3 regions of the Glutamicibacter sp. NPDC127525 genome follow, and region 1 is predicted to be linked to each of the others. Evidence: riboswitches for the same ligand, from Rfam matches in the RefSeq annotation. Region 1 holds a riboswitch; each other region holds the start of a gene.

The links. A riboswitch is a leader RNA that binds a small molecule or an ion and turns the genes downstream of it on or off. The one in region 1 is predicted to bind S-adenosylmethionine.
Region 2: another riboswitch for S-adenosylmethionine. It lies ahead of ACFVHU_RS14435 (hypothetical protein); the one in region 1 lies ahead of ACFVHU_RS11850 (ABC transporter ATP-binding protein).
Region 3: another riboswitch for S-adenosylmethionine. It lies ahead of ACFVHU_RS13820 (acyl-CoA dehydrogenase family protein); the one in region 1 lies ahead of ACFVHU_RS11850 (ABC transporter ATP-binding protein).

What each region holds. Positions count from the first base shown of each region.
Region 1 is NZ_JBHXVN010000004.1:321,545-326,045, reverse strand. It holds gene ACFVHU_RS11860 (ABC transporter permease) at 1-568, opposite strand, end outside; gene ACFVHU_RS11855 (aliphatic sulfonate ABC transporter substrate-binding protein) at 638-1,660, opposite strand; gene ACFVHU_RS11850 (ABC transporter ATP-binding protein) at 1,746-2,567, opposite strand; SAM riboswitch class I at 2,573-2,674, opposite strand; SAM riboswitch class I at 2,942-3,033, shown strand; gene ACFVHU_RS11845 (acyl-CoA dehydrogenase) at 3,049-4,380, shown strand; gene ACFVHU_RS11840 (LLM class flavin-dependent oxidoreductase) at 4,438-4,501, shown strand, end outside.
Region 2 is NZ_JBHXVN010000006.1:51,100-55,600, forward strand. It holds gene ACFVHU_RS14425 (LOG family protein) at 1-1,147, shown strand, start outside; gene ACFVHU_RS14430 (VIT1/CCC1 transporter family protein) at 1,211-2,314, opposite strand; gene ACFVHU_RS14435 (hypothetical protein) at 2,370-2,636, opposite strand; SAM riboswitch class IV at 2,653-2,766, opposite strand; gene ACFVHU_RS14440 (DinB family protein) at 2,834-3,421, opposite strand; gene ACFVHU_RS14445 (helix-turn-helix domain-containing protein) at 3,558-4,124, shown strand; gene ACFVHU_RS14450 (hypothetical protein) at 4,262-4,501, shown strand, end outside.
Region 3 is NZ_JBHXVN010000005.1:306,929-311,429, forward strand. It holds gene ACFVHU_RS13805 (CdaR family transcriptional regulator) at 1-696, shown strand, start outside; gene ACFVHU_RS13810 (GntP family permease) at 988-2,349, shown strand; gene ACFVHU_RS13815 (SdpI family protein) at 2,425-2,799, opposite strand; SAM riboswitch class I at 3,074-3,164, shown strand; gene ACFVHU_RS13820 (acyl-CoA dehydrogenase family protein) at 3,215-4,441, shown strand; gene ACFVHU_RS13825 (acyl-CoA dehydrogenase family protein) at 4,470-4,501, shown strand, end outside.

The sequences.
Region 1 (4,501 bases):
CTAGTGCCAAACGCAGGCCGGAGAAGATCGAAGGGACCACTGCGGGCAGCTGGACGGTGCGCAGCAGCTTCAATCCCTTCAACCCGAAGGCGCGGGCTGCTTCGACCAGGTGGGCATCGACATGGCGCAACGCCAAGGCGACGGTGGTAAAGACCGGGAAGAAGGCACCAATGATCACGAGTGTGACCTTGGAATCTTCACCCATTTTCATCCAGAGCACCAGCAGCGGAACCCAAGCCAAGGAAGGGACTGCACGCAGGGCGCTGATGCTCAGTCCCAGAAATGCATCTGCCAATTTGGACAGCCCGACAAGCGCACCCAGCGCCAAGCCCAGCAATGATCCGAAGGCGAAACCGAGAAGAACACGCTGAGTGGAGATGCCGATGTGCTTTCCGAGTTCGCCATCCTGGAAGAGCTCAATGGCAGCAGAAACCACTGAACCCGGAGTTGGCAGTGTCCACGGAGCAACGATTCCGGTAACGGTGACAAATTGCCACACAGCCAGGGTGGTCAGCGGCAAGACCAGCGCAAGCAGCCATTTCGGGGCACGCAGGATCGTTGCGGCCATGCTGGCCTTCTGCTTGGCAGGTGTTTGGCTTCCGCGGGTTCCAGCCACGTTAGTGGGGCTCATGGCTGGTTACTCTCCGGAGATCTTTGTTGCGTCTGTCTTGACGGCAAACTGGTCATCGATGAGGCTCTCCAGAGCTTCATCAACGGATTCCTGCTCCGAGACATCGCCGCTAGCGACCAGCGTGGGAGCAATCTTGCTCAGGACTCCAGTGAATTTGGCGTCGGGAACTGCCGGAACGTCCAGATTGGAGCGTTCCTCAATCACGGTGGCAGCAACTCCTGGTTCGAGCCCTGCTACGTCGGCCAGGATTTCTGCGGTTTCCTCGGGATTGTCAGCTGCCCAGCCACGAGCCTTTTCGTAGGCATCGACAACGAGCTGGGCGAGTTCGGGGCTCTGCTCGATGAAGTCTTCGCGAGCGTTCAGCGCACCGTAGGTGTTGAAATCCAAGTTCCGGTAAACCAGTTGCGCGCCGTCTTTTTCGGCAGCGGCCATGATCGGATCCAAACCGCTCCAGGCATCAACCGAGCCGTTGGCCAGGGCGGTACGTCCATCGGCATGCTGGAGGTTCTGCAGCTTGATGTCAGCTTCACTCAAGCCCGCGGATTCCAGCGCCTGCAGCAGGAAGAAGTATGGATCGGTGCCCTTCGTAGCGGCCACGGTCTTGCCCGCCAGATCTTCAACGGACTCGATTTTCGAGTCCCTATCCACTACCAGGGCCGCCCATTCCGGCTGCGAATACAGTGCGATGGTCTTGATGGGTGCACCGTTCGAACGGTTCAGGAGCGCAGCGGAACCGGCTGTGGAACCAACATCGATTGCGTCGGCGCGAAGAGCTTCATTGGCCTTGTTGGAACCTGCGGACTGGATCCATTCGACATTTACGCCCTGCTCCTTGGCGGCTGCTTCCAACCATCCCTTTTCCTTGAGTACCAGGCTCAGCGGGTTGTAAGTGGCAAAGTCGATGGACAGGGTCTGACCATCCGAGGAGGCTGTAGCGTTTTCGCCAGCACAGCCGGTCAGGGCAACTGCGCCAACGATCAAGGCGGCGGCGGACAATGCAGTGCGGCGGGTGAGACGGTTCAAAAGCATGGAGAATCCTAGAATTGTGCGTGCAAGCGGTGTAGGTGAAAAGGCAAAGGGGACGAATGGTTCGGGACCCACGGCGTGGCCGGGACTAATGGTTGGTTGGGTCGACGCCGAGCAGGCGCAATAGGTGCAGGCGATCTGCAACGAACTTTTCATCGGTATGCCGGCGTGGATGCCCAGCTGAGATGGACAGATCTTCGATGACGCCCGCTGCACTATGCCCAGCGCCTCGCCCCAGAACAATCACGCGGTCAGCCAGAGTCAACGCCTCGTCCACATCATGGGTCACCATGAGAACGGTGGTGGGGAACGATGCGTGAATCGAGAGCAGCAGATCCTGCATCTTCAAGCGTGTCAGCGCATCGAGGGCGCCAAAGGGTTCATCAAGAAGCAATACACCCGGGCGCCGAGCCAGCGCGCGAGCCAGCGAAACCCGCTGCGCCATGCCTCCGGAGATCTCGCGTGGGCGCAAGCTGGCTGCATGGCTCAGACCGGTCAGCTCGATCAACTCCTCGATCAGCGCGTTGCCGGAGCGCTTATCGGTTTCCGGTGCCAGGCCCAGTGCAATGTTCTGGCGAACCGAGCGCCATGGCAGCAGCCGGGGCTCCTGGAAAGCAACGGCGCATAACTCGTTGATGCCGGTGACCTCGCGGGTGCCGGTGCGGATGGTGCCGGTGGTGGGGTGGTCCAAGCCCGATACTGAACGCAGCAGCGTGGATTTTCCGCAACCGCTGGCTCCAAGAATGGCCACGACTTGACCTGCCGGAATTTGCAGGTTGATATCGGCCAGGACGGTGCGGCTTTCCATCTTGGTGGTGAAGGTCCGCGACACGTTGCTGAACTGCACGTCCAGGGCGCTTGAAGCTGAGACAACGGGAGCTGCCTCGGGCGCTGCAAAGGAAAGAGTCATGTTCATCTCCATCGGTCCTGGCGGTAGCACCGGCCTGCAGAGCAAAACTCCAAAGGTGGTTGCTGCGGCGTCAACGAGCCAGATCTCTAGGCCGCTCGGGATGGTTACGTGTCCATTACAACGAGTCGAACGATTTGAACGCAAATCTCGCGTAATATGAAAAAATCTTCGACAACTACGTCACATTGCCCAGAAATTTCGTTATTTATTTTATTGCAGGCCGGTTTGCTCGACATTAAGCAAAACTTTGCAACTCATCTTCGGCAGGACACGGAATAGGCTGTGAAATTTGAAGATGGGCACTGCCGGCACTGGGACGAAATGTGACTTCGCGGGTTGGAATCACCGGTTTATTACCGTTACAAATGAATTACGACCCATCCAGAGCGGCTGAGAGATCTGGCTCCACGACGCCGCAGCAACCACCCCAATAGCGGGACGGTGCTACCGCCAGGACCGATGGAAAGAATTGAGAACCCTGATGCCTATTGGTGAATCGCACAATGCCCTCGGACTGGACTTCAACCAGCTCAGTGACCCTTCGCAGGCCACCGCAATGGACCTGGACAAGTTTGAAGAACAGTTGCCGACTAGGCAATTGCTGAAAATCACCCCCGGACCAAGTGCGGATGAGCAATACGACCGGCTGGCCGAAATCTTCCGTCCCGTTTTTGCGCAGATCGCCGCAACCGCCAAGGACCGCGACTTGAACCGCGTGCTTCCTTTCGAGCAGGTAGGCCTGCTGAATCGCGAGCGCTTCGGTGCGTTGCGCCTTTCCGTTGCCGACGGGGGCTATGGTGCACGGCTGGTGGATGTCTTCCGCTTGCTCATCGAGCTTTCCGAGGCGGACTCCCACGTAGGCCAGCTGTGGCGCGCGCATATCGCATTCGTTGAGAATGTCTTGGTGCTGGACGACGAAGAACTGCGCAAGAAGTGGGTCGCTCGCATCGCTGCCGGGCAGATTATCGGCAACGCCTACACCGAACGCGGTGGCAACGCCCTGGGCACCTTGAACACCAAGGCCAGCGTCTTGGATGGACGCTGGGTGATCGACGGTGAAAAGTACTACTGCACCGGCACCATTTTTGCCGACTGGACCACCGTTGCGGTGGCCCACCCGGAGCTCGCCGGCCGCCAGATCGCCGTGGTCTCCACCCAGCGCAGCGGCGTCAAGATCCTCGACGACTGGGATGGGTTCGGCCAGGGCCTCACCGGAACCGGCACCACCGAATTCCACCAGGTCCCGGTGGATTGCTTCATGCCGCAGCAGACCAATGACTCCGAAGCGGCGATCTTCCAGCTGGTGCTCATGGCCGTGCAGGCGGGCATCGCCCGCGCCGCACTGAACGACCTGCGTCACGCGGTGCAGGCGCGCACCCGCATCTTCACCACTGGAACCGGGGTGCCGGTATACCAGGAACCCCAGGTCCTCCAGCTGGTGGGCGAAGTTTCCGCGGAGTCCTTCGCTGCCGACTCCGTGGTGATCGGCGCAGTCCTTGAAGTTGAAGCCGCCTTGGGCGATCCGGGACTGAACGACGAGGAACGCTACGCAGTATGCGAGCTGGCCGCCAACCGCGCGCAAACCGTGGTGCAGCCACTGGCCATCGGCGTGACCAGCAAGCTCTTCGACGCACTGGGCGCCTCTTCCACCAGAAGCGGCTGCAACCTGGACCGGCACTGGCGCAATGCGCGCACCATCGCCACGCATAACCCGGCGATCTACAAGGCGCGCATCGTCGGGGACTACGAGATCAATGGGGTCCAGCCGCAACGGCTGTCCGTCACCGGCGAGGATTCGACCCAGCGGGCCTGAGGGCCTGCGACGCACACCAGCAACTTTCCACGATTACCAACCTATGGGGGCAAAGCCATGAGCGAGAACAAGCGCGAGATCCTATTCAACGCATTCGACATGAACTGCGTGGTGCACCAGT
Region 2 (4,501 bases), on a different contig from region 1:
AACGACGCTCGTTGAATTCGACCGTCTCGCAGCCGAAGCGCTGGCTTCCCACCGCGCACGCGGAAAAGGCTGGCGAGTGCACCGTGTTGATCTGCGCGAACGGGATACCGTGCTGGAATCCTTGGATCTTTCCGAAGCGCTATTCATCGATTGCCAGTATTCCGCGCAAGGAGCGCAGATCGTGCAAGCCACTGGCGGGCTGTGCATGAGCTCGGGGGAGGAGCTTCCCTTCGAGACGGTGGCTCGCGGCTTGTATTCGCCGCATGAGTTGTACTCGGGGATCCGGACGCAGACCTACGAGCATGTGCCTGATGCGAAGATCTACGCGTACTCCCAGCAGCATGCAGCGGTGAATTCCGATAGCGATAGCAATGCGCTGGCAAGAACCCTGCATGATCACCACATTGGCCAGGCGCTGGTCTCGGCGGTGTACGAGGGCACGTTCAAGGAAACCCCGATTATCGGGGTGATGGGCGGGCATGCGATGAGCCGGGGCACTGCGCAGTATGCGCAAGCTTTGGAGCTTGGGCGCATGATTACCCGGGCCGGCTACGCGGTCGCCACCGGTGGAGGCCCCGGCGCAATGGAAGCCGCCAATGCCGGTGCGTGGCTGGCCGATTACGGACCAGAAGATGTCGCTACGGCATTGCAGATGCTGGCCGAAGCGCCAGATGCGATCCATCAGCGCACCGGCTGGGCGAGAACTGCGCTGATGGTCAAGGAGCGTTTCCCGAGCCAGCGGCAGTCCCTGGGCGTGCCAACCTGGTTCTACGGCCATGAGCCGCCGAATCTGTTTGCCACCCAGATTGCCAAGTTCTTCACCAATTCCATTCGTGAAGCGATTCTGCTGGAGCAGTCCAACGGCGGGCTGGTAGTTCTGCCCGGGGCCGCCGGCACGGTGCAGGAAATCTTCCAGGATGCCTGCGAAAACTACTACGCTACCGGTGCTCGCGTGGTGCCGATGGTGCTGATCGGCAAGGACTATTGGACGAGGGATCTGCCTGCTTGGCCGCTGCTTCAGGCCCTGGCCAAGGACCGTGTCATGGAACAGAAGATTGCTCTGGTGGAAACCGCCGAAGAAGCGATGGAGTTCATCCAGAGCATGCAAACCCTGCGCCGGCGTACCCGGCGGCCGGAGAACAGCTAGAGCACGGCATGGAAAATGCCGGTACAGCCAAAGCTGTACCGGCATTCGATTCGCAGCAGGCTGCTATCCGATGCTGACGTCGAAGATCAGGCCCAAGCAGTAGGTGATGGCCGCTGCGCCCCAGCCGATGGCTAGCTGGCGCAGGCCGCGCTTGAGCGGGGAGGCCCCGGAAAGCAGTCCCACGATCCCTCCGGTGATCATCAGGGCCACGCCCACCAGGACTACCGAGACGATGATCGCGGTCATGCCGGACAGGCCAAGGATATACGGCAGGATCGGCACCACAGCACCGGAAGCAAAGAGGAAGAACGAGGTGGCCGCCGCACCGGTGGCCGAACCCAGCTCCTGGTGCTCCTTCTCAAGTTCTTCGCCGCGACCCTCTGGGTTCAGCGAGAAGTCGGGGTTGCAATCGCAGGTGAACAGGCCCATGCGTTCGGCGGCCCGGTGCTCGGCATCTTCATCGCTCATGCCGCGGGCCTTATAGATTAGCAGCAGCTCGTTGGCGTCCAGATCAAGGTTCGGGGCCGCTGTCAGCGTGACCTGGGTTGGGCGTGAAGCTGTCAGCAGCTCGCGCTGGGAACGCACCGAAACGTATTCGCCAGCTGCCATGGACAGTGCACCGGCCAGCAAGCCGGCAATGCCGGAGAACAGCACGAAGGTCGCTGAAACACCGGTCGCACCGATGCCCATGATCAAAGCGAGATTGGAAACCAGCCCGTCGTTGGCGCCGAAGACCGCAGCACGGAAGTTGCCCGAAAGGCGCGCACGGCCTGCTGTAGCAAGCGCGCGAACGACTTCTTCGTGGACCTGTTCGTCGGCCGCCATCTGCGCGGTGGCGTCCTTGTCATCGCGGTAGGGCGAACTGCTCTCGGAGCGCTGGGCCATGGCCAGGACGAAGACCGAACCGAAATGCAATGCCAGGAAACGCAGCATGGTGCGGCGCAGCGACGGGCGGACTTCCTTGACATGTTCGCCGAGCAGGACGCGCCAGTGGGATTCGTGGCGTGCTTCCGCCTCTGCCAGGCCCAGCAGGATTTGCCGTTCCTGCCCGGTTTTCTTTTCCGCGAGGGCCCGGTAGATGGAGCCTTCTGCGACTTCATCAGCGAGATACTTGCGCCATCGCTGGATCTGCGCTTTGGTAGGTTCGGTTGCTGAGTGCTGTGGCATCGCGAAGATGACTCTCCTGGAACATGGAGTTTCCCAATGAAACCCGTGGATCGGATCAACTACCCAGTTTAGTCAGGGCTCCTGCACTTGGGAATTTGGCAAGACTAAAAGCAAATCGCTTGCCCGCAGGATCTCCGGCGACTGGCACCACCAGCAGCAATTCAGATGTGGCCGGATCGAAGGTCGGCCTGCGGGCGCAACGGGCAATGAGCTGTTCGAGCCTGAGCGGATCTGCAACGTAGCGGGTGCGCCAGCGGCCTTCGGCCTTGAACTGCACTTGGCCGGTCTGGCGGTCGATGACGGGCAGAATCGGATATGCCATGGGACGTCAACTCTCTTGCGAGCTCTTGCCCGTGCACCTGTTGATGCGCGGACCGCTTCCTCATCCGAACCACCCATGAACTTGGGGTTGGTGCGCGGCCAGTCGGAGCTTGGCGCCGCGTCTCGTGAAGCAACATTTCCGATGGTACCGCCGGCGGCAGGGCCCGGTGAAGTCAGAATGCGTAATATGACTGCGGGTCAGCTGCCCGGGGCAAAGGCATCGGCCAGTTGCTGCAGCTTCTCGCGTTGTTCCGCCCATTGCCCAGCGGTGTAATCGGGCAGCAAATCCAGTTGCGCGGTCCAGCCAGCACGGCCATCGAGCTGCTCGCGAATAATGTCCAAATGCCCTGCATGGCGGGAGGTCTCGGCGAGCGCATGGATGAGCAGGTGATCCAAGGTGGTATTCCCGGCTGGCCCCCACCACGGTACCTCTACGGGGCTGTCCAGGGGCAGGGTGCTGATGGCCTCATCGGCGAAGGCGATGGCTTTCCGATAGAGGCCGATCAGCTGTTGCGCGCGCATGTCTGCTGGCGGAAGGAAATCCGCGTCGGGATCATGCGGAGCTATGAACTCGCGAACGTAGCGGTCATTGGCCTTGCGCTTGAGGCAGGTGCCGAAATATTCGTATTCATTGATCGCCAAATGGTGCAGTACACCCAGAATATGGGTGCCCGTAGGGGTGAGCGGGGTGCGGGCCAGGTGCTCGGCGAGGCCTTCTGCCTTGAAGATCGCATTCTCGCGTGCGTCGTTCAGGTACCCGCAGAGCTTGTCCTTGGTGCTGTCCATGGACAGAGTCTAGTGACCGTGGTGGGTCCGCGGTAGGGGCGCCGTGTGTTTACCATTGGTAAACTTGCCCCGCAGGCCTTGAAGCCAAAGTGGTTGCGGTTGTAGTTGCTGCAAAAAACGTCGATGGAGCCAAACGATGAAAACCTTGCCAGTTGAACCAACCGGTGCTGCGATCAACATCGGTGCGAGGCTGCGCGGGGTGCGCCAGACCCAGCGCATGACCATTGACCAGGTCGCCGAGCTATCCGGACTGACCAAAGGTTTCCTCTCACGTGTCGAGCGCGACCTGACCAGCCCTTCGGTTTCGACCCTTTTGCGGTTGTGCGAAGTGCTGGGCATGGAAGTAGGTACCCTCTTCGAGGTTCCAGAAACGAAACTGGTCCGCCTGGAGCAGGCTCCCCGTGTTTCCCTGGGCGGCGACGGCATCACGGAGCAGCTGGTTACGCCACGCAGCGAGAAGCGGGTGCAGATGATTCGCGCTGAGATTGCGCCCAAGGGCACCGGTGAAGCAGAACTGTATTCGGTGGATTGCGAGCTGGAAGTGCTGCACGTGATCGCGGGAAAATTCATCCTGGTATTGCCAGATCAGCGCGTAGAACTCGAAGCAGGCGATACGATAACCTTCCCCGGGCGTGAACCGCATAGCTGGGAAAACGATTCTGATGAGGTAGCTGTGGTTACCTGGACGCTGATCCTCTCATGACGCCAAGCCCATGCGCCTGCTGCCAGGGCACGGCATGAGCGGTGCGGCTGCGCGTTCGTCTGCGGGGAGATGAACCGCGTATTCTAGGAACGATGCGTTGTTTCGGGGCGCTCGGAACGATGAGTGATGGGAGAGGCGTGAGGACAGGCGAACCAACCGCTGCGCAAGATCAACTGCGCAGTATCAGCTGGTGGGCTTCGATACTTTTCGGCGTTCTTATTGGCACCACCTTGACCTGGATCCGCACCCAACGCAATTTCTTCTTCATTGGCGCAGCGATTCTGGCCGTCGTCATTGTCACCATTGGCGTGCGAACGATTCGCCGACGTGCACGCTTCCCGCTGATGGCGCAGGCGCGCACCTCGTGGGCGTATGTG
Region 3 (4,501 bases), on a different contig from region 1:
CACTCTCGCAGCGCGCGGCGCGAGACCGAAGCCCGCGACATTATTTCTGCGTTGATCGCCGGTCGCGTTGCACCTGAAGTGATCGACCGCTCGCTCGCAGCGCATGGTTTGCGCGGGCCGAAATGCATTGAAGCTTGGCTGCCCCGAAGCGTAGGGGATCCGTCGCTCGAAGAGCCGGCGAAGGATCATCACCGCACGTCATGGATTAGCCTTTCCGGCGCGTACTGGAGGCTTTGCGCTGCCAGCGAGACAGCTTTCGCTCCCGAGCGCATGGACCAGGAACGTTTCCTGGTCTCCGCGCCTGTCGAAAAGGCCGAGGATCTCATGGCCGAAACCGAAGTGCTGCGCGTATTGGTGGGCTATCCGGCACTCGTGCCATCCCACGCGCGGCGCCGCATGTGGAGCCGGGAAATTGCTGTGGCTATCGCCCGCACCCCAGCCCGCAGCCTGGAACATGCAGCTGCCCCAGCGATGCAGCTCAATGAGGAACAAGCCAGAACCCTGCTGGTCGTTGCGACAGCTGCTTCGATGAGCCAAGCGGCCACGGATCTGCATATTCACCGCAATACCTTGGTGCAAAGACTTGAGCGGATAAGCCAGGTCAGCGGCGTCGATATTCGGCGGTCCAGCGAATCCCTGAAACTCCAGCATGCCATCTACGCGAGAGTGGCCTTGGGCCAGCTGCATGTTTTCTAGGCCCTGGAAACGAGGGGAGCTGGCGCCGGGGCTGGGAAGGGTGGGGTGTTTGCACACATTGGCTCTTTCGAACCCAGGCAAATGTGGTCGTGTGCCCATAGGTATTCGGGGTCACTTTTCCTAGTATTGGCAGGATGATCGATCTTTGCGCCCGAAACCGGGGTGGCACGGTGGCATCTAGCCCAACGGGCAAAGCCTTGAGCGGCTTTGCCGACAGGGCTGGTCCACCCGTTGAGCCATTGCGGGCTGGACGCAGAGAACTACCGATATTGGCAAAGGAGCCAACCCGCCGTGTACGAACTGCTTGTTCTGCTGATCCTTGTTGTGGCCATCGTGATGGTCACAGGACGCCTGAAGATCAGCCCATTTCTCGCCCTCGTTGGCGCCGCTATCCTGGCGGCCTTCGCCTACCGGATTCCGCTGGCCGACGTGGCTTCGACGGTCACCACGGCTTTCGGCAGCACCATGGGAAATATCGGACTGGTGATCCTGTTCGGAACAATGATCGGTGTCATCCTGGAGAAATCCGGCGCCGCGATCTCCATGGCAGATGCGCTGATCAAGGTCCTCGGTACCCGGTTCCCCAACCTGACGCTATCGATTATCGGCTACATCGTTTCCATTCCGGTCTTCTGCGACTCGGGATACGTGGTGCTCAACTCGCTGCGCAAAGCCATCACCCTGCGTACCGGGGTCTCTGGGCTGGCAACTTCCATCGCCCTGATGACCGGCCTGTACGCGACCCACACCATGGTGCCTCCAACTCCGGGCCCGCTGGCCGCAGCCGAAAGCATCGGCATTGCCGATAACCTGGGCTTGATCATCGCTGTCGGATTGCCCGTTGCGGCCATCTCGGCACTTGCCGGCTTGGCCTACGCCAGCCGCTTCAACAAGTCCCAATGGACCCCGTTGCCAAGCGACGACCACAATGACATCTCCGAACTCGACTATGAGCAGCTGCGTGCAAGCTTCGGAAAATTGCCCAGCCCGGCGCTGGCCTTCATGCCGATCCTGGTTCCGCTGGTGCTGATCTGTGCCGCATCCATTGCGAAGCTGCCCTCGCACCCGATGGGCGAAGGCGCTGCCCTGGAAATCCTTTCCTTCCTGGGGACGCCGGTTATTGCGCTGATCTTCGGCTTGATCTCCGCGACTTTTCTTTTGAGCGGTGGCAGCAAGCTGGCGGTCTTCAATGAGCAGATGAACGAAGCTGTACGCACCGCTGCTCCGATCTTGCTGATCACCGGTGCCGGCGCCGGCTTCGGCGCGGTCCTGGCCGCGTCGGATCTGACCACGATTCTTTCGGATTCACTCAGCGGACTGGGCTTGGGCCTGGCTGTGCCATTCCTGATCGCCGCTGCACTGAAGTCCGCCCAGGGCTCGTCCACCGTCTCAATGGTGACCACTTCCGCGCTGGTCGCTCCGATGCTCGGCTCCCTGGGCTTGGGTTCGGAGCTGGGCATGGTGCTATCCGTATTGGCAGTAGGCGCCGGTGCGATGGTTGTCTCGCACGCCAACGACTCCTACTTCTGGGTCGTCTCGCAGCTCAGCCGGATTCCGGTGATCACCGCCTACAAGACCCTGAGCGTGGCTACCGCCATCCAGGGCACCGCGGGGTTCCTGACTGTACTGGTCCTGGGAGCCGTACTGCTTTAGCAGCACGCCTTCCAAGAAAGCAACGGATCGCGCCATCAGCAGATGGCGCGATCCGTTGCTTTAAGCAGTACTGGATTAGCCTAGGCCTGCCGCCGGGAAGCTCCGCGCGGCCTTATTCGCTGTGGCAGTCGAGATCACCAGCAACGCGATGGCGGCCAGGTAGCCGGTTCCGGTCGCGGCGAAGGCGAAACCGAATTGGCCCAGCAGGCAGAGAACTGCTGCGCTGGCCAATGCCGCCCAACCGGCCCAGGAAGCCGCGGCAAGCAGGGGCGCAGCCTGCTGATGCCCGGCGAACCAGGCGTCATCGCTGGCCAAGGTGTGGCGCGTCTTGATGCCGATCGCCGCATTGCGAGCGAGCTTCCGGTCCCGTGCCATCGGGGCGAGGAACGCTGCGACCAGCGTTATGCTCAGCAACCCGAACATGAAGGCAATCACGCCTGCTGGATCCACTTGCCGCCTCTTCTGCCGATTGATCTTGAATGGCCATTCTATGCGGTCGCATGGAAGTGCCCTGATCCACGCTGTGTTCCCAATCGATGCCTGCGGGAACGCTCTTGAGATCCAGTTCCGGCATGCCAATTGCGTCATGCGAAGGTCATATGACGTCTTATCCGCCCGTTTTCCGGCAGGGCGAAGGCGCGAAGATGACGTATTTTGTCCTGCTGTTCCTCCGCATGACAGCGCCCTTCCCGAGGACCTGCCAGCAATGCTTGACTCGGAGCACAACCCATCCAGAGCGGCTGAGAGACCTGGCTCCGAGACGCCGCAGCAAGCCTGCACTCCGCAGGTAGTGCTAACGCCAGGTTCGATGGATCCGCAGATTTTCTGCATCCTTCGGAATCCATAGCCCAAGAGGAGAACGAAGATGACTGTACTGGATACCCAATTGCCGCGCGTGCCCTACACCGGCACTGCTGATGAAGCTGAACTGGCTCATTGGCGCGACGTCGCCCAGCAAGTAGCTGACAAGCTGGCGGCTGACGCGCTCGAACGCGACCGAAAGAACGCCCAGCCTTTCGCCGAAGTGCAGCTGCTGCGCGAAGCCGGGTTGCTCAATCTCTTGGTGCCTGCAGAATTCGGCGGAGCCGGAGCCCATTGGGAAACGGCTTTCGAAGCGGTCCGCATACTGGCCGCAGCTGATGGCTCCATCTCGCAGTTGCTGGCTTACCACTACATCAACCAGTCCGGCATTGCGTTCTACGCCCCAGCAGAAGCGCAAGGGGCATGGTGGCAGCGCACCGTGGAAGGTGGCTGGCTCTGGGGCGATTCGGTGAATCCAGTTGATCCGGATTTGACGCTGAGCGCCGAAGGGGACGGCTACCGACTGAATGGAGCCAAGCGATTCTCCACGGGTTCCGGTGTTGGCGAGGTCATCGTCATCAACGCGCTGGTCCAGGGCGGAGAATACGACGGGCAGATTCTCGCGTTGGTTCTGCCACGCGATATCGATGGCTTGGAAATCGTTGACGACTGGGACTACCTGGGACAGCGGCTGAGCGCGTCGAATTCCTTGAAGTTCCACAACGTGCGGCTCGAAGCAGGGGACTTGCTGGGATTCGTCACCGATGAACCGGTCTCCACCCTGCTTACCCCCGGTATCCAGTTGGCCTTCGCCAACTTCTACCTGGGCATCGCCCAGGGAGCACTGGAGCGCGGCAAGCAGATCTTGCTGGGCCGCAAGAACGCCTGGCTGTTCTCGCAGGCAGAGACCTACTCGCAGGACCCGATCTTCCAGCGCACCGTCGGAGAGCTCAAAGCCCGCACCGCAGCAGTGGCGGCGCTGACCGAGAAGCTGGGCCGGAAATTCGATGCCCTGCTCTCGAAGGCCGGGGAAGTCACCCAGCCCGAACGAGCGGCGTTGGCCGTGGAAATTGCTGAAGCCAAGGTGGTCTCCACTGAGGTGGGAGTGGAGGTGGCGAACCGGATCTTCGAGGTGACCGGTTCATCTTCGACTGCGAACTCGGTGGGTCTGGACCTGTACTGGCGCAATGTGCGCACCCATTCGCTGCACGACCCAGTGGACTACAAGAAGATCGAGGTCGGCGCCTACTTCCTGCGCGGAGAGTCCCAGCCGCTCTCGCTGTACACCTAAGAAAACTTCTCCCGGATTGGACTGAACGATGACTGTACTTGCAACTGGCAATCGACTCGC